2 regions of the Rhizobium sp. Root149 genome follow, and region 1 is predicted to be linked to the other one. Evidence: riboswitches for the same ligand, from Rfam matches in the RefSeq annotation. Region 1 holds a riboswitch; the other holds the start of a gene.

Region 1 (7,814 bases):
AAATCTTCAGGACTGGACGATATTCGCAGCGCCATCGAAGCCGTTCTGGCCGGCGACGTCTGGTTCCCATCACAGGGTGAGCGGGATGCCGAAGAAGATCCGGCCGTCGTGGAACTGATCGAGCGATTGAAGACCCTGACACCACAGCAGACGCGCGTTCTATCCATGCTCGCCGAAGGTCTGCTCAACAAGCAGATCGCCTACGAACTCGGCGTTTCCGAAGCAACGATCAAGGCGCATGTTTCAGCGATCCTGTTGAAGCTCAACGTCGATAGCCGAACCCAGGCGGTCATCAAGCTTGGCAAGGTCAACATGGCCATGGTTGCTTGACTGCTTTTTAAGAAAAGGATTTTATTCCTTTTTTTCTTTACGTCCGACGAAATTTTGGCTAAAGCTCCATGAAACTTCCGGGCGTGGAAGTGTTTGATCGTGTGTGGGGCGGTGACCCCCTGAGACGAGAACACCTCCAGATTGCGCGGAGCTTCAGCCCTATGCTGCGTCACCGAATGTACGCGGTTTCGGGATCCGTAGCATTGATCGGAACTGTTTCATCCAGTTGTTGGAATACAGGCGAACTGCCATGGGGCATTCGACCGGATCGCACGAAAGAGGCGGATATGAGTGAGACAAGTCGCGAAGCCATTTCCCTCTTGCAGGCCGTCCAGACTGAGCAGGTTGGCAAGGCAAGCGCTCTGTCCCGATCCGCCCTGTCACATAGCGGGATATGGCAGGCAATCGATACACTTGCCGAGAAGCACAAACTTTCGGCATCGGGCCTTGCCCGTCGGGCGGGCCTGGATCCCACATCTTTCAACAAGTCGAAGCGCCTGGGGCCGGATGGACGGGAGCGCTGGCCATCCACGGAATCCATTTCCAAGGTTTTGGAAGCCACAGGCGCATCTCTGGATGAATTCCTGGGCTATCTGGCGCCGACTGGTACTCCACGTATGCCTGACGGAGTTTTTCTGCCGCAAATGAGTTCCATCCCCCTGCTCGGCTTTGCCCAGGCTGGAGCCGGAGGTTTCTTTGACGATGGGGGCTTTCCTGCCGGTCAAGGGTGGGATGTGGTGGAGTTTCCCGCCGCCGTTTCGAAGCACAACAATGTCTATGCTCTCGAAGTTCAGGGCGATTCCATGCTGCCACTCTATCGAGACGGTGATCGACTGATCGTGGAGCCCGGCGCGCAGGTTCGAAAGGGAGACCGCGTTGTTGTCAAGACACGCGAAGGAGAGGTGATGGCGAAGGTTCTTGCACGGCAGAGTGCGCGCTCAATTGAGCTTTCCTCGCTTAATCCCGACCATCCGAACCGCAATTTTGCAGTTGAAGACATCGATTGGATCGCCCGTATCATCTGGGCCAGCCAATGAGGCAAGGCTGGTAGAGAGGTCAAGCTGCTTCAGTAGAAGCCGTTGGGGAAGTAGCGAAGATAGATGTCCTGTAGTCGCCCTTTTGCAGCCAGTTGAGCCAGAGCATAGTCGACGGCCGCCGTCAGTTGAACCGCATTTCCCTTGCGAAGCATGACCGCGAACCCTTCACCCAGATAATGCTGAGACAGGTAGGGGCCATCCAGCAGAACGCAGCACTTTTCTGCAGCAGGACTGGCGACCCAGAAGGGTACTCTCACGCCATCTGCGAGAATTGCATCGACTTTGCCTTCCTTGAGTGAAGAGAACAATTCTTCCTGCCCGCTCACAGGAACGGCCACGAGTTTTGGGAAGAATGCTCCAAGCATTTTCTCGTGCGCGGTATTGGCGATTACACCAACTTTCCGTCCTGCCAAAGCGTCTCCTGCCCGGCCAGACAAACCGAGTTTGCCTTGTACAGCGAACCGGGCTGGCAGAAACAAATAGGGTCTGGAGAAAGAAAACTTCTGCCGCAAGCTGGACGTTATCGCAATTCCAGACATCACGGCTTCACCGTTTCCAGCCTCGAGAGCCCCCTCCAGATCTGCGTACGGCATAGCCTGGACCTGACATTTGGCCTCGATGTTCAGCTCTCTACACACCTCTCTGATCACATCTACGTGATAACCAGCCAGTCGTCCGGTCTGATCGACGAAATTGAACGGAGGAAAATCAGACGCCGTCAATATGCGAAAGCGAGCAAGGTTTGACAAATCAGGCTTGGTTAAACGTTCATTCGGGTCCGATAGGACAGGTACGCCCCCGGGGTTCTCCGCAGCCTGAGATACTTGAACATAAATTATTGAAATAATTGATAAAATAAGAAGAAATGCAACTCTAAATCCAGGCTTTATTTCTCGAATAAAACTCATTAGTTGCAATCCTGTCATCCATATCGAAGTATCGGCAACGGCCTATCACGGTGTACCAGCTTGACCGTTTCGGGGGAATATCAAGAGGACATTCTTGACTCCAAGATATCAGAGGGCTCGCAACATGAGCCCTCGCCTGCACGCAAAAGAGAACTTTTGCCGGACCTCGATGAGGCAGGGGCTCTTCGCCTGCTGGGTGTTTCTCGTACGCTCGTCAGCAGGCTGTCACGGCAGGCGGCCATAAATCAATCCTCGCTTGAGGAGGAATTGCTGGCGAACCGGCATATTGACGAAGAACGGCATTTCGAAGCCATGGCTGAAATGCTCGGACTGCCGTTTACGGCGAAGATCAACGGAGACAATGTTCAGGATCTCCCGCGGCTGGACAGTCAGCTTCAATACCCCACTCAAGTGCGGGTTATCGAACGGCATCGCGCCCCTAAGGTTGCTATCGTTCCGCAGGCTGCGAGGCTCGGCGCCACAGCGGAACTCCTCAGAAAACTTCCGGATCTTCGTCAGACTTTGGTCGTCACCACGCCGTCCGCCATTCGAAAGGCAGTGTGGACATGCGGAGCAGAACGGCGCGTGCGCTCTGTTGTTTTCCATCTTTTCGAAACTGCGCCTGATGCATCAGCCCGCATTGTCGCTTCCGGCAAGCAGGGCTTTCTCGGTGGCGGGATCCTTGCAGCCTTGCTGTTGATCCTGTTGCATGCCCCCGCACTCATGCTGCCGCTGATCCACGTCATTCTTTCTGTTTCCTATCTATTTGCAATCATTCTACGCATTGTTGCCTTGGTCCTTTTAAGGAAACAGTCGCCGCCACCACGCCTTATCGACCTTCCCCCTGCCCTTCCGCGCTATTGCGTCATGGTCGCCCTTTACAAAGAGGCGGAAGTCGCAGCACAACTTATTCGTAGTTTGGAGCGTCTCGAATGGCCAAGCGCCCGGCTGGATATCAAGCTCGTTTGTGAGGCCGACGACCTCGACACACTGACCGCCCTCAAGCAGGTCCGGCTGCCGCCGAATTTCGAGGTCGTTGAAGTGCCACCCTGTGCTCCCCGAACAAAGCCGAAAGCGCTGAGTTATGCCTTGGCTGGAGTTCGCGGTGAATACCTGACCATCTACGATGCGGAAGACAGACCGCACCCCAAGCAATTGCTTGAGGCATATACCCGGTTTGTTGCGGCACCTCCCGACGTCGCCTGCCTCCAATCGCCTCTCGTTATCGGCAATCCAGAGAAGAGCTCGGTCAGTGCCTTGTTTGCACTCGAATATGCCGCCCTCTTCCGCGGTCTCCTGCCCATGCTGGCCCGGTTCAGATTGCCGCTACCACTTGGCGGGACATCCAATCATTTCAAAACCGATGTCCTACGCGAGGTTGGAGCCTGGGACCCATTCAACGTGACAGAAGATGCGGATCTCGGAATGCGGCTGTTTCGCCACGGATACCGGGCTGAGACCCTGCGTTATCAGACTGTCGAGGATGCGCCCGTGAATTACAATATCTGGCTCGGCCAACGTGTTCGCTGGTTCAAGGGATGGTTCCAAACCTGGCTCGTGATCATGCGCAACCCGGGCAAGGCGACACACGAGTTGGGTTTTCCAGCCATGCTGACATTCCAGCTCATGATTGGCGGCATGCTGCTCTCAGCCCTGATGCACCCGCTCACGCCCGTTCTTCTCATATCGATTCTCTACCGGGTCTTTATCGACATTGACGGCAGTTCGAGCCTCACGACTCGCGCTCTGGTCGTGCTGGATCTCTTCAATGTGTTTGGCAGCTACGCCGTGTTTCTCCTGCTCGGCCTGAAGTGCATGGTTGCAGAAGAAAAGCGGAGGGTGGGATGGCGGTGGATGGCTCTTCCCTATTATTGGATGATGGTGTCGAGGGCCGCCTGGCGCGCTGCGAATGAACTGCGGACACGCCCATTCTTCTGGCACAAGACGCCTCACAGGCCACGTGATGAGGCCGCAATGCCGGATGGATGATTGCGTCGGCTGGATTTGGAGCGGGTGAAGGGAATCGAACCCTCGTATTCAGCTTGGGAAGCTGCTGCTCTACCATTGAGCTACACCCGCGCTCGACATTCGAGAACTAGCATCGGCGTCATGCACCATCAAGCAAAAATGCGTCTTTCCGCGTGTCCGCATCGCGGGCCGTGAAGCCTATAGCTTGAAATGCTTGGAGAGCTTGAGACCCTGCGCCTGATAGTTGGAACCGAGACCGGTGCCATAAAGGCCTTGCGGCCGTTCGAGCATGTGCTCGTAAACCAGCCGTCCGACAATCTGCCCATGCTCCAGAATGAACGGAACCTCGTGACTGCGAACTTCCAGGACTGCACGACTGCCTGAGCCACCTGCAGCAGCATGGCCAAACCCCGGATCGAAGAAACCGGCATAGTGCACGCGAAACTCTCCGACGAGTGGATCGTAAGGGGTCATCTCGGCGGCATAGGAGGGCGGCACATGGACTGCTTCGCGCGAGACCAGAATGTAGAACTCATCCGGATCGAGGATCAGTTCATTGCGTCCACGGCTGTAGATCGGCTCCCAGAAATCCAGAACCTCGTGCTGAGCTTTCCTGTCGACATCGATGACCGAGGTATGATGTTTGCCTCTGTAGCCAATCAAGCCTTCGGGACCGGTTCCCTTCAAATCGATGGAGAGCGCAATGCCACCGCCTGAAACATTGGGCGTTTCGCTTGCGACCAGCGTTTCAGCCGCGTGCAGTTCCACAAGATCCGCCTCGCTCAACAGCGCATTGCCCACTCTGAAGCGGATCTGCGAAAGCCGGGAGCCGCGGCGAACGATGACAGGGAAAGTGCGCGGCGAGATCTCCAGATAGAGAGGGCCACTGTAACCGGCGGGAATCTTGTCGAATTCCTGGGCGTGGTCAACCATCACGCGCGTGAAGATATCGAGCCTTCCCGTCGAGCTTTTCGGATTGGTGGACGCAGAGAGTTCCGCAGGCAGATCAAGGCTTTCCATCAGCGGCACGATGTAGACGCAGCCTGTCTCAAGCACAGCGCCATGTTCCAGATCGATCTCATGCAGCGTCAGCCGGTCGAGCTTGCTTGCAACCGTGCTGCTGCGGCCCGGCATGAAGCTGGCGCGCACCCGCAGGGCCTTGGAGCCCAGTCGAAGATCGAGGCTTGCCGGCTGGATCTGGTCACCATCCAGTGGCGCCTCGGATTTCAATTGACCCTCGGCGAAGAGTGCCTTGATCGCACGATCTGCCAGAATACCCGCTGTACGTTCCATAAACCCTATCCTTCAATCGCGCGACAAAAGCAAAAGCAGGGAATTGACGCAAGCTCTGCTTGGGCGTAAGGCATGCTTATCCCGTGGTGATTTGGCCGGTCGGCTTGCAGCCACGTTAAACAAGTGGCTAAAGGACCGGGTGCGAACCGGTCCCATTGCGACCGGTTTTTTTGTTTTGAAGTGGTAACACGACATGAGCAAGACCTGGCGCCCCGCAACGAAGCTCGTCCATGAAGGCACGTTGCGCTCCCCTTACGGCGAAACTTCCGAAGCGATTTTCCTGACTCAAGGCTTTGTATACGAGAGCTCCGCCTCCGCCGAAGCCCGGTTCAAAGGCGAGACCGACGGCTTCATCTACGCGCGCTACGGCAGCCCGACAAACGATATGTTCGAAAAGCGCATGATTGCGTTGGAAGGCGCTGAAGATGCTCGCGCCACCGCATCCGGCATGGCTGCCGTGGCCGCCGCCATTCTTTGTCAGGTGAAGGCTGGCGATCATATCGTCGCGGCACGCGCACTTTTCGGATCCTGCCGCTACATCGTCGAAACACTGGCACCAAAATACGGTGTGGAGTGCACGCTGGTCGATGGCCGTGACATCACGAACTGGGAGGCGGCAGTCCGCCCGAACACCAAGGTGTTCTTCCTCGAGAGCCCGACGAACCCGACGCTTGAAGTGGTAGACATTGCCGCGGTTGCCGCACTCGCCAACCAGATCGGCGTCAAGGTTGTCGTCGACAACGTATTCGCGACTCCCCTCTTTCAGAAGCCGCTGGAACTTGGCGCTCATATCGTCGTCTATTCGGCAACCAAACACATTGATGGTCAGGGCCGATGCCTCGGCGGTATCGTGCTGTCCGACAAGCAGTGGATCGACGAAAACCTGCACGACTATTTCCGCCATACCGGTCCGGCCATGTCACCCTTCAACGCGTGGACATTGTTGAAGGGCCTCGAAACCCTGCCGCTGCGCGTGAAGCAACAGACGGAAAATGCCGCCAAGATTGCCGACTTCCTGGCGGACCAGACCAAGGTTGCCAAGGTCATCTATCCAGGACGCAAGGACCATCCGCAGGCGGATATCATCGCCAAGCAGATGACGGGTGGCTCAACGCTGGTCTGCTTCGAACTGAAGGGCGGCAAGGAGGCGGCATTCGCACTTCAGGACGCCTTGAAGGTCGTGCGCATCTCCAACAATCTCGGCGACGCGAAAAGTCTGATCACCCATCCCGCAACAACGACGCACAAAAACCTTTCTGAAGAAGGCCGTGCGGAGGCGGGTATCACCGGCGGCACCTTGCGGCTTTCCTGCGGTATCGAGGATGCCGAGGATCTGATCGACGATCTGTCTCAGGCGATTGCCAAGATCGGCGGCTGACCAACTACTCGACAGACACAGCGGACTGCAATGCTGTTTCATGCAGATCCGCGGTGTTTGGCCGGTCCATCAAAGGGCCTTAAATCGATGTTTACCTTGACGGTTAGCATTAACCGCTGAAACTCCATGTTTTTGCTGGAGGATTTCCGCGTCTTTCTTGACCCTGCCCGCAAGCTGTACGATATCCGTACATCAAGGCAGTGAGGTGTCGCCTATGTATCGCGCACGGACGAAGGATATCGAAGTCGAAGTGGAGCCCTATTATCTGGAGGAGCAATCCGATCCGGAAGATGGCCGCTACGTCTGGGGATACCGTATCGTTATTGCCAATCATTCGGATACGACAGTCCAGTTGATCCATCGCTACTGGCACATCACGGATGAAAACGGGCTGGTGGATGAGGTCGAGGGACCGGGGGTGGTCGGCGAACAGCCGCGCCTGGAACCAGGGGATACCTACGAATATTCTTCCGGCTGCCCACTCGATACGCCATCCGGCATCATGTTCGGCCATTATCAGATGCAGACGGATGACGGCCGCACCTTCATCGTGGACATTCCAGCCTTCTCGCTGGATTCGCCGGGCCTGCTGCGCATACTGAACTGACTGCCAGTGGACTGGAAGACGGCATGGACACCGTCTTCCTCACGCGCATCACTCGGCGGGCTGGATCTCTGTTATCGGATAGCGATACGTTGTAGAGCAGAACTCGCAGGTAACGGCGATCTCGCCATTATCCTGACTTGCCTCGACTTCCTCTGCAGAAAATCCCGCCAAGACATCCTTGATCTTGTCACGCGAACAGCTGCAACGATCCAGAACCGACTGCGGCTCATAGATCCTCACGCCCCGTTCGTGAAACAACCGGTACAACAGGCGCTCTATCCCGACCTGTGGAT
Region 2 (7,814 bases), on a different contig from region 1:
ACCCTCGGTGGCCAGAAAATCCCGATAGGTCTCGTCCAGGATCAGCCAGACACCGCGCGATCGGCAAAGCTCGGCGATCTCCGCCAGAAGCGCGGGAGGATAAACCGCACCCGTCGGATTGTTCGGTGAAACCAGTGCCAGCGCCTTCACGCCAGACCCTATCTGCGCCTCGATATCCGCCGCCGTTGGGAGGAAGCCGTTCTCCGCCCGGCACTCGACAAGCTTGGTTGCGATCCCCAGCATGGCAAGCGTGGTCTGGTGGTTGAAATAGTAGGGATTGGTCATCAAGACGGTATCGCCTGCACCCGCAACAGCCATGATTGCGCAGATGAAGGCCTGGTTGCAGCCGGAGGTGATGTGGACATGTCCCGACGCGAGAGACGCCCCGTAAACCTCGCTGACATGCGTAGCGTAAGCCTCCCGCAAAATACCATCGCCCTCGATGGGGCCGTAGCCGGTCGAGGCGCGCGAGGATGCCGCTTCGCCCAGGAGATGAAGCATTTTCGGGTGCGGAGGATAGCCCGGTACCGCCTGCGACAGGTCAATCAGTGGACCTTTTGCACCATCATAGGCCCGCGCCCAGGCTTGCACAGAGGGTACTGGCGGAGGTGAAATCTGTTCGATCAAAGGGTTGAAGGCGGGCACGGATGACATGGGGTTCGGCAATCTCATTTCAGACTCTCTGGCCAGCATCAGCATGGCTCAACGCCAAAAAGTCAATTGATTTAGAATGTCTTTTCGTTCGATATTGCTGAAAGCGAAGGCAGGATAGTCCGTCGCCCATTTTTACAGCAGCAATCGGGATTGTGGTCATGGCCTGGAATGATGAGAAACTGGCGGCACTGCGGGCAAAGTATGGAGAAGGCGGCGAGATCTTCGATCCGGCCTTTGCCAAGGTCGGCACCAAGGTCTTCAAGAACGGAACGCGGGCCGCTCCCTATGCCGGCATCCCCACTCTCCTCTATGCGCCACACCTTGCCGTCGCAGCCGACAACCCGGATTTTCAGGATCTTCAGGTCGCCCTGATCGGCGTCCCGATGGATCTTGGCGTCACCAATCGTCCCGGCTCACGCTTTGGGCCACGCGCGCTCCGCTCAATCGACCGCATCGGCCCCTATAACCACGTGCTTGGCTGTACACCGGTGCACGAGTTACGAGTTGCTGATATCGGAGACGTTCCCTTCCGCAGCCGATACCGGCTCGAGATGAGCCACGAGGACATCGAAAAACGCTTCAACCAGATCGTCGATGCGGGTGTGGTGCCGCTCGCGGTTGGAGGCGATCACTCTATTACCCATTCCATTCTCAAGGCAGTCGGCAAGAACAGGCCAGTAGGCTTGATCCATATCGATGCGCACTGCGATACTGGCGGCTCTTTCGACCAGACGAAATTCCATCATGGCGGGCCGTTCCGCAATGCCGTTCTGGATGGCGTGCTGGATCCAACCCGAACGATACAGATCGGCATTCGCGGTTCATCGGAATATCTCTGGGAGTTTTCCTACGAGAGCGGGATGACGGTCATTCATGCCGAAGAGGTGACCGGGCTCGGGCTTCCCGCCATCATCGAAAAGGCGCGCGCCATCGTCGGCGACGGCCCGACCTACATCTCCTTCGATATCGATAGCCTTGATCCGGCTTTCGCACCTGGTACAGGGACGCCGGAAGTGGGAGGCCTGACGACGCGCGAAGTTCTGGAACTGCTGCGCGGCCTGAAGGGCATCAACCTTGTCGGCGGCGACGTGGTGGAAGTGGCGCCCGAATATGACGCCACCCATAACACCGCCCATGCGGGAGCACAGGTTCTGTTCGAACTGCTGAGCCTGATGGCCTTCAGCCCGGCATTGAAAACCTGAAAGGGAAGCTGGCCGTTGACCGAAACGGCCAGCTTGATCCTCAATCAGCTCTTGGAGAAGACGTAATCGGTTTCCTGGCGAAGCACTTCGCCAGGGCGCAGCACCGCGTTCGGGAAGCCCGGGTGATTGATGGCATCCGGCCAGATCTGCGTTTCCAGGCAGAGCCCCGCATAAGGACCGTAGAGCTTGCCGGAGAGACCGGGAACGGTCGGCTTCAGCTTGAAGCCGCCATAGAGCTGAACCCCCGGCTCCGTGGTGCGGACTTCCAGAGAAACGCCGGAATTGACGCTGCGCACCAGCGCAATAGACCGCTTCTCCACACGTTCGTTGGAGAGGCAGTAATTGTGGTCGAAATCCACCTGCGCGCCGTTTTCATCCGTGCGGCGCAATGAACCAAGCTGTCGCAGATCCATAGGGGTTCCTGCCACCGGCACCTGCTTGCCTGTCGGCACCTGATGTTCGTCGAGCTCCAGATAATGATCGGCGGCAATCATGATGTCGTGGCCCAGCGTATCGTCCCGGCCATCGAGGTTGAAATAGGTGTGCTGGCAGATATTGGCGAGCGTCGGCGCATCCGTCACGCTCTCATAGACGACGTTCAGAACGCCCTCATCTTTGAGCTCATAGGTTGCCGTCACCGTGCAATTGCCCGGATAACCGCCGCGGCCATCGGGATCGGTGACCTGCAGGATGACCTTGTTTTCCGCATGCGCAATGATCGTCCAGTTGGTCTTGCCCAGCCCATCGCTGCCGCCATGCAGGTGCGTATTGCCGTTCTGGTTCAGATCCAGCTGATAATGCCTGCCATCCAGCGTGAACTGGCCTTTGCCGATGCGATTGGCAACGCGCCCCGGTGTCGCACCAAAATAGGAGGAATAGTTCGGATAATCATCGAAATTGTCGAAGCCCAGCACCAGAGGTGCATCGTGTCCTTCAAGGCGCAGATCCTGAATGACAGCACCCCAGGTGATGACATGGGCGGTCAGCCCGCCGCCGGAAATCTTCACCCGGTAAACCGTTTCGCCCTTGGGAGTGGTGCCGAAGATTTCGCCCTGCGTCGTCATCATTATCGTCCTTTCGAATTTGCGCGGCAAACTGCGCCAAAATCCTGCGCTTCGCAATCCTTGAAATATATCAGCGGGCGAGTTGCCGCGTGGCCTGCTCCAGCCCCTGCAAGGTCAGCGGAAACATGCAGTCATTCAGCAGCTGACGCATGATGACAAGCGATTGCGTGTAGTCCCAATGCCCCTGCGGCACCGGATTGATCCAGGCGACACGATGAAAATGCCCGGTCATTCGGGCGATCCACGCCGCCCCCGGCTCCTTGTTCCAGTGCTCGACGGAACCCCCTGCATGGGTAATCTCATAGGGGCTCATGGTGGCATCACCAACGAAGATGACCTTATAGTCCGGGCCATAGCTGCGCAGGATATCGGTGACCGGCAGACGCTCGGACCGGCGGCGATTATCGCGCCACACGCTCTCGTAAAGGCAGTTGTGAAAGTAGAAATGCTCCAGATGCCGAAACTCGGCGCGGGCCGCAGAAAACAGTTCCTCGACCACCATGACATGATCGTCCATCGAGCCGCCGACATCGAAGAACATCAGCAGCTTCACAGCGTTGCGCCGCTCCGGCCGCGTCTGCACATCCAGATAGCCGTGTTCAGCGGTAGAGCGAATGGTGCCGGCAAGATCCAGCTCGTCCGCAGCCCCTTCCCGCACCCAGCGGCGCAGGCGCTTCAAAGCGATCTTGATGTTGCGGGTGCCGATTTCGCGGCTATCGTCGAAGTCGCGGAACTCGCGTTTGTCCCACATCTTCACCGCCTTGCGATGACGGGAGCCTTCCTGGCCGATCCGAACGCCTTCCGGATTATAGCCATAAGCGCCGAAGGGTGAGGTTCCGGCGGTGCCGATCCATTTCGAGCCGCCCTGATGGCGGCCCTTCTGCTCTTCCAGCCGTTTCTTAAGCGTTTCCATTAGCTTGTCGAAGCCACCGAGGGATTCGACAAGCGCCTTCTCTTCCGGCGTCAGATGCTTCTCGGCCAGCTTGCGAAGCCAGTCTTCCGGCAGGGTTTCGACATCGACGCCATCTGCACCTGCGATAGCCGTCAGACCCCGAAAATGCTGAGAGAACACCTGATCGAAACGGTCGATGAACCGCTCATCCTTCACCAGCGCCGCACGCGCAAGGAAATAGAAGGCTTCGACATCAAAATCCGCAAGCCCTGCTTCCATTCCTCCCAGCAGATCCAGGAATTCCCGGAGTGTAACCGGGACTTTCGCTTGTCTAAGCTTCAGGAAGAAGGGAATGAGCATGATGCCTTACCGAATTCCAATCTGCTCCAGATCATAATGCGTGGTCTGGTAGATCTCGTTGATCCAGTTGCCGAAAAACAGATGCGCATGGCTGCGCCAGCGGTTCTGCGGCGTCAGTGTAACATCGTTGTGCGGGAAATAGTTATGCGGCATCTTGATCGGCACGCCTGCGTTCACATCCCGGAAATATTCGTCCGCCAGCGAGGTGGAGTCATATTCCACATGGTTGAACATGTAGAGCCGGTTGCCGCGCTTCTCATGCACGAGGCAAACGCCCATCTCATCGGATTCCATCAGGATTTCCAGACCCGGCACCTTTTCGATATCGGCTCGGCGCACCTCCGTCCAGCGTGAGACCGGCACCTGGAAATCATCCGAGAAGCCGTTGAGATAGATGGAGGACGGGCAGAGATTGCGGTGACGATAGACGCCGAACGCCTTCGCCTTCAACTCGTGCTTCGGCACCTTGTGGAAGTGATAGATGGCCGCCATTGCGCCCCAGCAGACATTCAGCGTTGAATGGACATTGGTTTCCGTCCAATCGAAGATCTGCTGCATCTCGTCCCAATAGGTAACATCTTCATACTGCAGCGTTTCGACCGGCGCGCCGGTGATGATGAAGCCATCGAACTTGCGGTGCCTCACCTCTTCCCAGGTCTCGTAGAAGGACAGAAGGTGCTCTTCAGAGGTGTTCTTCGCCTTGTGGCCACCGATCCGTACAAGAGAAAGCTCTACCTGCAGGGGAGAAGCACCGACCAGACGTGCCATCTGCACTTCGGTCTTGATCTTGTTCGGCATGAGGTTGAGCAGGCCGATCTGCAGCGGACGGATATCCTGCCGCACGGCCACCGTCTCGGTCATGACCCGAACGCCTTCATTGACCAACGTCTCGAAAGCGGGAAGCGTATCTGGAATCTTGATCGGCATGGTTTCAACTCGACAAAAACAAAAAAACCGGTGGCGATAGTCGCGACCGGTCCGGGGAAAAGGATTTGTCTCTCTTCTCGCGGCCCTTTAGCGACTTATTTAACGTGGCTGCAAGCCGACCGGCCAAATCACCACGATGAGCCTTCTAAATAGGCCCTTATTCCGCCAAGGTCAATGAGGGTTGGAGACCGCACTTCCCCGCCTACCGCACTTCCCCGCCTACCGCTCGCGCCTCGCCATGAACGCCAACCGCTCGAAGAGATGCACATCCTGCTCGTTCTTGAGCAGGGCACCGTGCAGCTTCGGCAGAGCGTTCTTGACGTCGGCGCGCAGATCGTCCGGATCGACATCGTCGGACACCAGAAGCCGGATCCAGTCGAGCGCCTCGGATGTTGAGGGCTTCTTCTTCAGCCCCGGCATCTCGCGGATTTCGTAGAACTGGGTCAGGGCCGCGCTCACCAGTTTCTGCTTGATGCCGGGATAGTGCACTTCCACGATGCGCGACAGCGTCTCGGCATCCGGAAAGCGGATATAATGGAAGAAGCAGCGCCGCAGGAAGGCATCCGGCAGCTCCTTCTCATTGTTCGAGGTGATGATGACAATGGGCCGCACCTTGGCTTTCACGGTCTCGCCTGTCTCGTAGACGTGAAATTCCATGCGGTCGAGTTCCTGAAGAAGGTCGTTTGGGAACTCAATGTCGGCCTTGTCGATCTCGTCGATCAGAAGCACGACCTTTTGTTCTGCGGCGAAGGCCTGCCACAGCTTGCCGCGCCTGATATAGTTGGAAACCTCGTTGACGCGCGGATCGCCCAACTGGCTGTCGCGCAGGCGCGAAACGGCATCATATTCATAGAGCCCCTGCTGCGCCTTGGTGGTGGATTTGATATTCCACTCGATCATGTCCAGACCGAGCGCCGCCGCCACCTGCCGCGCCAGTTCGGTCTTGCCGGTGCCGGGTTCGCCTTTCACCAACAACGGGCGTTCCAGCCGGATCGCGGCATTGACGGCCACCATCAAATCCTTGTCGGCTATGTAGTCGGCGGTTCCGGTAAACTGCATCTCTCATTCTCCCTGCTGGCCGCGAACCTAATAAGTGAGATGACGTGAAGCAAGAGTGCCGGAAAACCGGCGAATCCCGCTTTCCTTCTACCCCGCGAATAGGCTATGGGCAGACCCCATGAGCACACCGACATTTTCCATTCTTCTGGGCGGCAACATTACCGTGACGGACCGGCTGCGTGCCGTGACGAAAGGCAGCCGCGTGATCGCCGCCGATAGCGGCATTCGCCATGCGAGCGCGCTGGGCCTCACACCGGAAATATGGGTTGGCGATTTCGACTCCAGTGACGATGCGCTGAAGGCCGCCTATCCGAAGATCGAGCGCCGCGCTTACCCTGCCTCCAAGGCGGCGACCGATGGCGAAATTGCCATTGCGGAAGCGATTTCACGTGGCGCGGAACGGTTGATTCTCGTTGGTGCGCTCGGCGGCGAGCGATCGGACCATGTGCTGCAACACTATCTCTCGGCCCTCAGCCTTGCTGAAGACAATTTCGAGGTCATGCTGACCTCTGGCGAGGAAGAAGCCTTCCCGCTGTGCAATGATGCGGGAATGGAGCTGGACCTGCCCAAGGGTTCGCTGTTTTCGGTGCTCGGCTTTACGGTGCTGGAAGGATTGACCATCCGCAACGCGCGCTATCCTCTGAAGAATTTCAAACTGACTTTCGGCTCCTCCCGCACCATCTCGAATATTGCGGAAGGGATGATTTCGGTCACGCTCTCCAAGGGTCGCGCCATGCTGCTGGCCCGCCCCTATGACATGACCGGAGCCTGACGCACATGGCACCTCCCATTCTCAAGCTCGATGACATTCGTTTAAGCTTCGGTGGCACGCCGCTGCTCGACGGCGCCAACTTTCAGGTCGAGCCAGGCGACCGTATCTGTCTTGTGGGCCGCAACGGTTCAGGCAAATCCACCCTGATGAAAATCGCTGCAGGGCTCGTGGAAGCGCAATCGGGCGAAGTCTTCCGCCACCCTTCCTCCACGATCCGCTATCTGGAGCAGGCGCCGGATTTTGCCGGCTACACGACGGTGCAGGCCTATTGCGAGGCGGGACTGGGACCGGGTGACGACCCGTACCGCGTAACCTACCTGCTCAGCCATCTGGGCCTGACGGGTGAGGAAGATCCGCGCCGTCTGTCCGGTGGCGAGGCTCGCCGTGCGGCACTTGCCCGTGTCATGGCGCCTGAACCCGACATCCTGATGCTGGACGAGCCGACCAACCATCTGGACCTGCCAACCATCGAATGGTTGGAAGGCGAAATGCTGAAGAGCCGCAGTGCGCTGGTTCTTATCTCGCACGACCGCCGCTTTCTGGAAAAGGTTTCGACCGCCGTCGTCTGGCTGGATCGCGGCACCTCCCGCCGCATGGATCGCGGTTTTGTCCATTTCGAAGCCTGGCGCGATGAGGTGCTGGAAGCCGAAGAGCTGGAACAACACAAGCTGGGGCGGCAGATCGAGCGCGAGGAGCACTGGCTTCGCTACGGCGTGACGGCACGCCGCAAGCGCAATATGCGCCGTCTTGGTGAACTGCAGAGCCTGCGGGCGGAATACCGCGGCCATCGCGGTCCGCAAGGCACCATTCAGGCGAGCGCCACCGAAGGCAAGGAAAGCGGCAAGCTGGTGATCGAGGCGGAAGCCATCACCAAGCGGTATGAA

What was found. A riboswitch is a leader RNA that binds a small molecule or an ion and turns the genes downstream of it on or off. The one in region 1 is predicted to bind S-adenosylmethionine.
Region 2: linked by a shared signal. The riboswitch ahead of metA (homoserine O-succinyltransferase) and the one ahead of ASD54_RS14340 (O-succinylhomoserine sulfhydrylase) in region 1 are both predicted to bind S-adenosylmethionine.

Annotation. Positions count from the first base shown of each region.
Region 1 covers NZ_LMGD01000020.1:454,627-462,440, reverse strand. Annotated here, with positions in the region: gene ASD54_RS14370 (response regulator transcription factor) at 1-330, shown strand, start outside; gene ASD54_RS14365 (helix-turn-helix transcriptional regulator) at 618-1,367, shown strand; gene ASD54_RS14360 (transporter substrate-binding domain-containing protein) at 1,397-2,275, opposite strand; gene ASD54_RS14355 (glycosyltransferase family 2 protein) at 2,432-4,264, shown strand; tRNA gene ASD54_RS14350 (tRNA-Gly) at 4,281-4,354, opposite strand; gene ASD54_RS14345 (2'-deoxycytidine 5'-triphosphate deaminase) at 4,442-5,536, opposite strand; SAM riboswitch at 5,610-5,687, shown strand; gene ASD54_RS14340 (O-succinylhomoserine sulfhydrylase) at 5,730-6,914, shown strand; gene apaG (Co2+/Mg2+ efflux protein ApaG) at 7,129-7,521, shown strand; gene ASD54_RS14330 (Hsp33 family molecular chaperone) at 7,570-7,814, opposite strand, start outside.
Region 2 covers NZ_LMGD01000022.1:244,801-252,614, forward strand. Annotated here, with positions in the region: gene ASD54_RS19435 (aminotransferase) at 1-672, opposite strand, end outside; gene speB (agmatinase) at 813-1,856, shown strand; gene ASD54_RS19445 (aldose epimerase family protein) at 1,901-2,920, opposite strand; gene ASD54_RS19450 (VWA domain-containing protein) at 2,991-4,172, opposite strand; gene metA (homoserine O-succinyltransferase) at 4,179-5,099, opposite strand; SAM riboswitch at 5,167-5,244, opposite strand; gene ASD54_RS19460 (MoxR family ATPase) at 5,319-6,158, opposite strand; gene ASD54_RS19465 (thiamine diphosphokinase) at 6,277-6,930, shown strand; gene ASD54_RS19470 (ABC-F family ATP-binding cassette domain-containing protein) at 6,936-7,814, shown strand, end outside.